Pokkaliibacter sp. MBI-7: one gene and its partner. The protein of the gene in region 1 interacts with the protein of each later gene in a pairwise test. Links are inferred from orthologs where the notes say so. Each region holds a gene or a part of one and is shown in the gene's direction. Other genes may lie near its edges.

Region 1 (4,932 bases):
ACCTATCTGGTGCTGGTGTTTGTCACGGTTATCGGTGCGGTGGTCGGCTCTGCGCTGATTGGCTATCTGCTGGGCTTCCATGCGATCGAGGCCAGTATTACTGCCGGTCTGTGCATGGCCAACATGGGCGGCACCGGAGATGTGGCGGTACTGGCGACCAGTCGCCGCATGACGCTGATGCCTTTTGCCCAGATTTCTTCCCGTATCGGTGGGGCGATGATGCTGGTGCTGGCGACCATGCTGATTCAGCTGTTTGCCGGTGGCTAGGAACACGCGTTTCAGGCCGTAGGTGATGCGGGTCTGATTCGGCCCGCAGTCAGTTTCCTCTTGTGGCACAACTCCGGTTGACTCCACAGTTTCTGGAGAGGTCGCCTTGTGCTTCCTCTCCATTTTTTCAGCGTTAGCCCCTCCGGGCGGCCACTCTCTTGATTTACACCCGACCGTGTCACACCATCAGCGTTCCCATCCTTCAGGCATTCTTCCCACGATGAAGCTCCGTCAGCAGATCGCGCTGTATTCTGTCGGCCTGTCACTGGTACAGGCCCTGCTGCTGACGGCCCTGCTGGTGGTGGGGCTGCGGGTCGATTATCTCGATACCCTGACCCGCCACGGCGATCAGCTGGCGGAGGTGCTGGCACAGGATCAGGAAGTGATTGCCGCCCTGAGTGCTTCCACTGTGCAGAGCACGGCGCAGTTACAGCGCAGCATCGAACACAAGCGCCAGCTCTCCGGCGCCGCCTATATTGTGGTGACTGACGAACAGGCCAGACGCCTGACGCACCCCCGCCCTGAGCTGATCGGGCAGCGCTTTATCGGTGAAGACATCTGGCCTGCGCTGCAGCAGGGGCGACAGTATCACTCCGAAGCGACCGGCTCCCTCGGTAACGCCGTGCGCAGTTTTGCCCCGGTGCGGGATGCGAAAGGGCAGATTATTGGTGCGGTGGTGGTCGGCTATCTGCAGGCCACTATTAAGGAGCTGCTCAACGACAAGTTGCTGTGGCTGGTGGCACTGGTGCTGCTGGTGTGCTGTCTCACTGCTGCGCTGGCCTGGTTTATCCACCGCCGCTTACGCAAGACCCTGATGGACTGGGAGCCGGAGCAGATAGCACGCAAGTTCACCGAGCAGGCACTGGTACTGGAGAGCGTTTTCGACGCCATTCTGGCCATTGATGCCGGGCAACGCATTCTCACCATCAACCAGACGGCCGTGCAGTGTCTGAAACTGGGCCGCTACAGCCCGGATGAGCTGGTCGGCCAGCCGCTGGCTGAGGTCTGCCCGCTGGTGCTGCCGATGTTCAGTGCCAATGCGCAGGGGTTGTCAGAGCAGGGCTTCACGCTGGCCGGGCAAAGCTATTCCAGCAAAGTACTGCCGATTCTCTGGCGCGGCCGTGCCATGGGGCAGGTGATGACCTTCCGCGCTGAAGGGGACGTCAATGAGCTATCCCACCAGATCAGCCATCTGCGCCAGTATGGCGATATGCTGCGTATGCAGACCCACGAGTACGCCAACAAGCTCAACTCGCTGGCCGGGCTGCTGCAGATGGGAGAGACCGACAAGGCACTGGCGCTGATTCACACTGAGAGTGAGGACTATCAGGCGCTGTTACAGCAGGTAATGGCGGCCATTGCCGACCGCCCGGTGGCCGGTCTGATTCTCGGCAAGTTCAATCGCGCCCGTGAGCTGGGCGTGGCGTTTGAGTTCGACCCCCTGAGCCGCCTGCAGGAATATCCCCATGCCCTGTCAGTGGAGCTGATCACTATTCTTGGCAATCTGCTCGACAATGGCCTGCGTGCCGCCCGTGCCAGTGCTGCCTTGCCTGCCCGTATCAGTCTGTCGATCAGTGATGCCGGTAAGCACATCATTCTGGAAGTGGAAGACAGTGGTGCAGGCGTGGATGAGCAGCTGGCGGACCATCTGTTTGAATACGGCGTCAGCCAGCAGGCGGGGGACCACGGCGTGGGCCTCTATCTGGTCAAGGAGATCGTCAATCGTTATCAGGGCAGTCTGGTGTGGGAGCGCACACCGGAGCAGACCACCCTGTTCAGTGTCTACCTGCCCAAACCTGAGGAGAGCAACTGATGAGCACACCCGCCCATCCCTTTCGGGTGATGATCGTCGAAGACGATCGGCGCATTAACCCCATCGTAGAAAGTGTGGTCAGCCAGCGTGCTGCCTTTGAAGTGATGGGGGTCGCGGAAAGTCTGGCCGAAGCCCGTACCCTGCTGCTGGGCGAGGTGCCTGATCTGCTGCTGGTGGACATGTCGCTGCCCGATGGTGACGGCCTCGAATTGGTGCGTTACTGCCGTCAGCAGGGCATGGCGTGCGACGTCATAGTGATTACGGCCAGCCGCAGTACCGAGGTGATTCAGGCTGCCATGCAGGAAGGGGTGTTCGACTACATCGTCAAACCCCTGCGGCTGGCGCGCATTGCCCAGAGTCTGGAGCACTTTGTCGAGGTCAAAGCCACCCTGCAGCGGCAGGCAGAGCTGGATCAGCACAGCATCGACTCGCTGCTTGGGCGGCCCACGGTGCCTGCACCACAGCGCGGCACCCCCAAAGGCATTGATGAGGTCACTCTCAGGGCGGTCACCGAGCTGCTGCGCGCAGCGCCGGATGAAGGCTTTACCATCGAGCGTATTGCGACCGAGCTGACCATTGGCAGAACCACCGCACGACGTTATCTGGAATATCTGGAAGCCGAACAGTTACTGAGTCTGGAGCTCAACTATGGCACCCGCGGCCGGCCTGAGCGGGTGTTCCGCTGGTGCGGAACGGCAGCATAATTCTGTAATGCTCCTGATGCAGGCTGGATAAAATCGATCCTGACTCTGTGCATGGACTATGAGTTTTCGTTTTATTACTTAAATTTATTGCCATAGGTGTTGGGACGAAGGAACGAGTTTTGCTAGACTCTTTTCGACTTTAGTCTAACAGTTGATTGAACATCTTCCGGTGCACTCACCTGAAGCACAACGGAGCCACCTCTGCCGGTGGTGCCGGTTCACTCTTCTGCTAAAACCCATTCGCCCGGTGTTCACCCGATCCGGATACCGGGCCTGTCTGGAACAGCCTATGCAACACGCTTCTCATCATGATCTGCGCCTGAGCTTCCGTCAGCTGCTGGAAAGCCAGGAGTGCTTTTACACCGCCTCCGTGTTTGATCCCATGTCTGCCCGCATCGCTTCTGACCTTGGTTTCGAAGTGGGGATCCTCGGTGGCTCGGTCGCGTCCATGCAGGTGCTTGCCGCACCTGACTTTGCGCTGATCTCCCTTAGTGAATTTGTTGAACAGGCCACCCGCATTGGCCGCGTCGCCGAGCTGCCGGTGATTGCTGATGCTGACCATGGCTATGGCAATGCCTTCAACGCCATGCGTACTGTGGTGGAGCTGGAGCGTGCCGGGATTGCCGCGCTGACGCTGGAAGACACCATGCTGCCAGCCAAGTTCGGACATAAATCCACCGATCTGATCAGTATTGAAGAGGCCGTCGGCAAACTGAGTGCGGCACTGGAAGCGCGGGTTGATCCGGCGTTGTCCATCATTGCCCGTACCAATGCCTCGGTCATCTCTACCGATGAAGTCATCCGACGGGTCAGCGCCTATCAGGCGACCGGCGTGGATGGTATCTGCATTGTGGGGATTGAAGACTTCGAGCATCTGGAGCAGATCGCTGCCGCAGTCAGCATTCCGCTGATGCTGGTGACCTATGGCAACCCCAAACTGAATGATCGTGCCCGTCTGGCTAAACTAGGTGTGCGTATAGTGGTCAACGGCCATGCGGCTTACTTTGCTGCCATCAAGGCCACCTACGACTGCCTGCGGCTGGAGCGTGGTGGTGAAGCCTCTCCGCTGTCAGCAACGGCACTGGCACACAAGTACACCAACCCGGAGGAATATATTGTCTGGGCGCGTGAGTATATGGATGTAGAAGAGTAAGGCTTTACAGCTGAGGCACTGTATTTGCCTCGTGATGACATCCCGGCGTTAAAGTTGGTCTTTGAGCGAGTGGTGGCGCTGTCAGCAGCGGCCCTTGTTCGGCCAATTTAACCCAGGGATCTTCAGCCCCGTGCTGTCCCAGCGCGCCTAGTCGCTCCCTCCACCCCCATCTCCGCTGTCACAACCTCCACTGTCACTGCCTGAGTTGCAGCTGTCATGAGCGCTGCCAGACGAGGCATCGTCATAGCTGTTGTTCATCGAAGTATCTGACGTGCTGCTGTCGTGCTGGCGAGATTTTGAGCCACGGATCAGGCGCACACAGATCCAGATCAATCCCAGCAGTGCCAGTATTCCTATCAGTTTTCCCATCTTGCTGTGCCTCTCTGAAGTGGCCCTCTGCAGTGGCCCTCTGCAGTGGCCCTCTGCAGTGGCCCTCTGCAGTAAAAGTGATGCTCCTGTCAGCTCGTAGAATGCAGCCCCCGGCCCGTTCGCAGGTAATGCGCCCAGTCATGGCGGCCACGGTTGGCAGCAATGCGTGCGGCCAGTTCATGGTCATAGGGGACGCGCACCAGTTCCACCTGCCAGCCCGCTTCGTGCCATTCCAGCAGGGCATAGCTGGCATGGGGGCTGAAGGTTTCCATACTGTGCGGTACCGGTTCGTCATCCATATAGGCGGGCAGACCGACACTGCCGGGGTTGACGATAAGCTGGCCGGTGCTGAGTTTGACGACCCGTGGTGTATGGGTGTGGCCGCAGAGAATCAGGGGGGACCGATGGCCATCCAGCAGGCTGATGATTTCATCATCGCCACGCACTCTGGCGCTGCCGCTTTCCACATTTTCCAGCAGATAGATCAGATCGTTACTGGGTGAGCCATGGCACAGGTAGATCTCCCTGCTGGCATCCCCTTCAAACAGCCAGGCATCGAAGGGCAGGCCCTGCATCCAGTCCAGAGGTTCCTGTTCCAGATCCTGCAGGATAAACGCCAGCGTCGG
Region 2 (4,692 bases), on another replicon or contig:
CCAGAAAACGTAGTATCACCGTTTTCATTGATGGTCATAGACGCCTTTCCTTTAGCAAGAATTTTGGCGGTCATTCCCTTGTCTTTCGAGTATGCCAATTCGATAAAGCGACCCACGGCAAGTTTTACTTCCGGGCTTTGAATTTCTGCTGAGCTCATCGATTTTCCTTAATAGCTGTCGGCAACGCTCCCTCTTCAGGAAAGGAGCACTTATGGCAGGCCCACAGCAGCAGAAAATAAACCAGCCCTTCCCTGTTGTGGTGCCTGCACATCGAGCGGCACTTCGTGCAGTCCTGCACGCCATTCAAGCAGCAGAAAGGGTATGGGCATCACCGCCGAAGATCAACCCGCCCGGCAGGCACACCTGCCTGTCTCCTTACAGGCAACATCAGGCAGCAGCCTGTTCACTTCTCCCTGCGCAGAAATGCACATCAAAATATGACACGCAATTTTGTTTCAACTTGGTTTTTATAAAGCACACAAAGCAAAACCTCTCAAAGACGAATCACACCATAGAGCCATTTTTACTTGATCTATCGTTGAAATCATACCGATCACAAATGTGATACATATAAAAACTGTAGACATCATTTTTATGTATCATATAATCAACCCCATACAGCACATTTTGTGCTCAACAGACAAAAACAAGAGGAGCCACTGCATGTATGCTCAACTCGTAGAGACCGGGGTGAAGCGGGTTCGTAATCTGGATGAGATGTCGCCCGAGGAGCGACACTTTCAGGAGAAGATCGATGCCGAGATCAAGATCGAAGCGAAGAACTGGATGCCCGAAGCCTATCGCCGCACCCTGATTCGGCAGATCTCTCAACATGCTCATTCAGAGATCGTCGGCATGCTGCCTGAGAAGAACTGGCTGACCCGCGCCCCCAGCTTCAAGCGCAAACTGCAGCTACTGGCCAAGATTCAGGACGAAGCCGGACACGGCCTGTACCTGTACAGCGCTATGGAAACCCTCGGCGCTGACCGTGACGACGAAGTGGCCAAACTCCATCGCGGCGAAGTGAAATACTCCTCTATCTTCAATTACCCCACCCGCAGCTGGGCCGACATGGGCACCATTGGCTGGCTGGTGGATGGCGCCGCTATCGTCAATCAGGTGGTGTTGCAACGCACCTCCTACGGCCCCTACTCCCGCGCCATGATTCGCATTTGCAAGGAAGAAAGCTTCCACCAGCGCCAGGGCTACGAAATCCTGCTGACCATGATGCGCGAAGGCAACGACGAGCAGAAAGCCATGGTGCAGGACTCCATCAACCGCTTCTGGTGGCCTGCGCTGATGATGTTCGGCCCCACCGATACCGACTCCCCCAACTCGGCTCAGTCCATGGCGTGGAAGATCAAACGCATGTCCAACGATGACCTGCGCCAGCGCTTTATTGATCAGACTATTCCGCAGCTGGAGCTGCTCGGCTGCACCGCACCGGACCCCGACCTGAAGTGGAACGAAGCACGCGGCCACTATGACTTTGGCGAGATCGACTGGAGCGAGTTTTACGATGTGCTGAAAGGTAACGGCCCCTGCAACCGTGAGCGCCTGCGCACCCGTCGCGAAGCCATCGAGAACGGTGACTGGGTACGTGAAGCCGCCACGGCTTACGCCAGCAAACAGCAACAAAAACAACACGCCGCCTGATTGGCCGTTTGATGAGATTCTGAGGTAAGCACGATGTCTGACTGGACCCTTTTTGAAGTCTTCGTTCGCAGCAAGCATGGCCTGAACCATAAGCATGTGGGCAGCGTCCACGCCGCTGATGCCGCCATGGCACTGGAAAATGCCCGTGATCTTTACACTCGTCGCAGCGAGGGCGTCAGCCTCTGGGTGGTGCCTTCAGCACAGATCACCGCCTCCTCACCGGACGACAAAGACCCGCTGTTTGATCCGTCGGATGACAAGGTTTATCGCCATGCCACCTTCTATGTGTTGCCCAAAGAACTGGACCATATGTAAGGAGAGCGGCATGACTGCACAACTGAATAGCACCTGCCGTCAGGCGCTGGTGGATTACCTGCTGCATCTGGGCGACAGCGACACGGTGATGTCACAGCGCCTGTGTGAATGGGTCGGCCATGCTCCCGCACTGGAAGAAGAAGTGGCCCTCGCCAACGTCGGCCTCGACCTGCTGGGTCAGGCTCGTAGCTGGCTGAGCTATGCCGCTGAGCTGGAAGATCAGGGCCGCGATGCCGACCAGCTGGCGTTTCTGCGTGACGAGCGCGAATACCGCAATCTGCTGATTACCGAGCAGGCCAACGGCAACTTTGCCGACACCATGGCCCGCCAGTTTTTCTTCGATGCCTGGCATTTCCATCTGCTGACCGCCCTGTGCCAGTCCACGGATGCACAGGTGCAGGCCATCGCCCGCAAAGGGCTGAAGGAAGTGACCTATCACCTGCGTCGCTCCACCGCCTGGATCAAACGTCTGGGTGATGGCACAGCAATCAGCCATCAGAAAATGCAGGATGCCATCGACGATATCTGGACCTATACCGGCGAAATGTTTACCGCCGCCAGCACCGACCCATTGCTGGTGGAAGCAGGCATCGTGCCTGCCAGTGCACCGTTGCAGCAACAGTGGCTGAACTATGTGCAGACCACCCTGCAGGAAGCGACCCTCACCTGCCCGGATGAGAACGCCTATATGCAGATCGGCGGACGCCAGGGTCTGCACACCGAGCAGCTGGGTTATCTGCTGGCCGAAATGCAGTTTCTGCCGCGCGCCTACCCCGGCGCGACCTGGTAAGAGCAACACCTTCGAGGAGAGCTGACCATGCAGCACACTACCGCCGCGGTTGCCGCCAGCGCCTTTGGCCTGATCAGCAGCGACCGGCCACGCACCCTGTTGCGTGAAGACGGACAGCGCCCCGCGCTGGATGCTATCTGGCAACTGCTGGATACCGTGCCAGACCCGGAAGTGCCGGTGATCAGCGTGGTGGAGCTGGGTATCGTGCGTCAGCTCGACTGGCAGCAGGACCGGCTGGTGGTCACCCTGACCCCGACCTATTCCGGCTGCCCCGCAACGCAGGCCATCGCCGACGCCATTCATATGGCGTTATGGCAGGCCGGGCTTGAACAGATTGAGCTGCAGGAGCAGTTGTCACCGGCCTGGACGACCGACTGGATCAGCCAGAGTGGCCGCGACAAGCTGCGCGCTTACGGCATTGCCCCCCCGGCAGGTAGCGCCAGCAAGCGCACCCTGCTAGGCGAGGAGCCGGAAGTGCACTGCCCTCATTGCGGCTCGGTGCATACCAGCGTGATCAGCGAATTTGGCTCCACTGCCTGCAAGGCACTGTACCGCTGCGACGACTGCCGCGAGCCCTTCGACTATTTCAAATGTATCTGATTCAAATGCATCTGATTCACGTGCCTCTGAGCTGAAACGCCTGACGCAGCCGCCACGCCGTCTGGCGCGGCCTGCTGGCCCATGAAGTTGGCATAACAACAAAATTGATCGAGGTAACCATGAGCCGTTTCTATTCCCTTGATGTGGCCAATGTGCGCCAGGAAACCCGCGATGCAGTGTCTGTCGCCTTCGCCATTCCCGCCGGGCTGCAGGACACCTTCCGCTTCAGTCAGGGCCAGCATCTGGTGCTGCGTACCCGCATCAACGATGAGGAAGTACGTCGCTCCTACTCCATCTGCTCCGGTGTGCATGACGGCGAATTACGCATTGCCGTCAAACGCGTGGCCGGTGGTCTGTTTTCCAACTGGCTGAACGATCAGGCGCAGGCCCTTTTGCACAGCGCCCAGCCGCTGCAACTGGAAGCCATGCCACCTGCGGGACATTTCAGCACCGAGCTGGATGCAGAGCGGGTCGGTCACTATCTTGGCGTTGCTGCAGGCAGCGGTATCACCCCTATTATCAGCATCATCAAAACCACGCTGGATACCGAGCCGCAGAGCACCTTTACCCTGTTCTATGCCAACCGCTCGACCTCCAGCACTATTTTCCGCGAGCAGCTGGCTGACCTGAAAAACCGGTACATGGGCCGCCTCAACCTGGTGTTCCTGATGACCCGCGAACAGCAGGACATCGACCTCTACAACGGCCGTCTTGATCATGACAAATGCAAGGCGCTGTTCGACCGCTGGCTGGATGTTCCACATCTGACCGCGGCCTTCCTGTGTGGCCCGCAACAGATGATCGAGCTGGTCAGTGAAGCGCTGCAGCAACACGATCTGGACAAAGCCCGCATCCACTACGAACTGTTCGGCACCGGTCTGCCTGCCACCGCCCGCCGCCAGCGTGACAGCAGTGGCGAAGCCATTGCCGCCGAGCTGTGCGACGTCACCGTTATCGCAGACGGCCGGCAGATCAACTTCGGTCTGGCCCGCGATACCCGCAGCATTCTGGATGCCGGTAACGAACACGGCGCCGATCTGCCCTACTCCTGCAAGGCCGGCGTGTGCTCAACCTGCCGCGCCAAGGTGGTGGAAGGCGAAGTGGAAATGGACGTCAACTTCGCGCTGGAAGACTACGAAGTCAAAGCAGGCTACGTGCTGTCGTGCCAGTGCTTCCCGGTCAGCAAAAAGGTCGTCCTCGACTTCGACACCCTGTAATCGCTCTGCGCACCTGCGCAGCCTTGCGGCAGTACAAAACGTCATCAACAAGAACAATTCAGGGGCCTGCTGCTCATCCGGCATGGCCCTGCAAACAGAGTCAGCAGCATGAAA

Evidence for each region.
Region 2: the proteins of QCD60_RS02240 (region 1) and paaC interact in binary tests that used the Escherichia coli proteins (3 or more experiments, as listed by UniProt). The link is inferred for Pokkaliibacter sp. MBI-7 from one-to-one orthologs.

The regions. Positions count from the first base shown.
Region 1 is NZ_JARVTG010000001.1:462,058-466,989, reverse strand. What follows is about bases 933-3,931. They hold QCD60_RS02240 (response regulator), read left to right. Parts: upstream 933-2,079; coding sequence 2,080-2,784; downstream 2,785-3,931. Other genes in these bases: QCD60_RS02235 (oxaloacetate decarboxylase), read left to right, coding at 3,074-3,931; QCD60_RS02245 (sensor histidine kinase), read left to right, coding at 933-2,080. Outside these bases: QCD60_RS02250 (2-hydroxycarboxylate transporter family protein), read left to right, coding at 1-267; more of QCD60_RS02245, read left to right, coding at 488-932; more of QCD60_RS02235, read left to right, coding at 3,932-3,937; QCD60_RS02230 (hypothetical protein), read right to left, coding at 4,085-4,306; QCD60_RS02225 (metallophosphoesterase family protein), read right to left, coding at 4,396-4,932. UniProt on the Escherichia coli protein: Member of the two-component regulatory system DpiA/DpiB, which is essential for expression of citrate-specific fermentation genes and genes involved in plasmid inheritance.
Region 2 is NZ_JARVTG010000002.1:1,376,914-1,381,605, forward strand. The notes cover bases 1,113-3,871. They hold paaC (1,2-phenylacetyl-CoA epoxidase subunit PaaC), read left to right. Parts: upstream 1,113-1,981; coding sequence 1,982-2,761; downstream 2,762-3,871. Other genes in these bases: paaA (1,2-phenylacetyl-CoA epoxidase subunit PaaA), read left to right, coding at 1,113-1,656; paaB (1,2-phenylacetyl-CoA epoxidase subunit PaaB), read left to right, coding at 1,690-1,971; paaD (1,2-phenylacetyl-CoA epoxidase subunit PaaD), read left to right, coding at 2,789-3,361; paaE (1,2-phenylacetyl-CoA epoxidase subunit PaaE), read left to right, coding at 3,481-3,871. Outside these bases: QCD60_RS25955 (hypothetical protein), read right to left, coding at 1-158; QCD60_RS25960 (hypothetical protein), read left to right, coding at 212-565; more of paaA, read left to right, coding at 664-1,112; more of paaE, read left to right, coding at 3,872-4,578; phenylacetic acid degradation bifunctional protein PaaZ, read left to right, coding at 4,687-4,692. UniProt on the Escherichia coli protein: Component of 1,2-phenylacetyl-CoA epoxidase multicomponent enzyme system which catalyzes the reduction of phenylacetyl-CoA (PA-CoA) to form 1,2-epoxyphenylacetyl-CoA. The subunit C may be essential for structural integrity of the alpha subunit.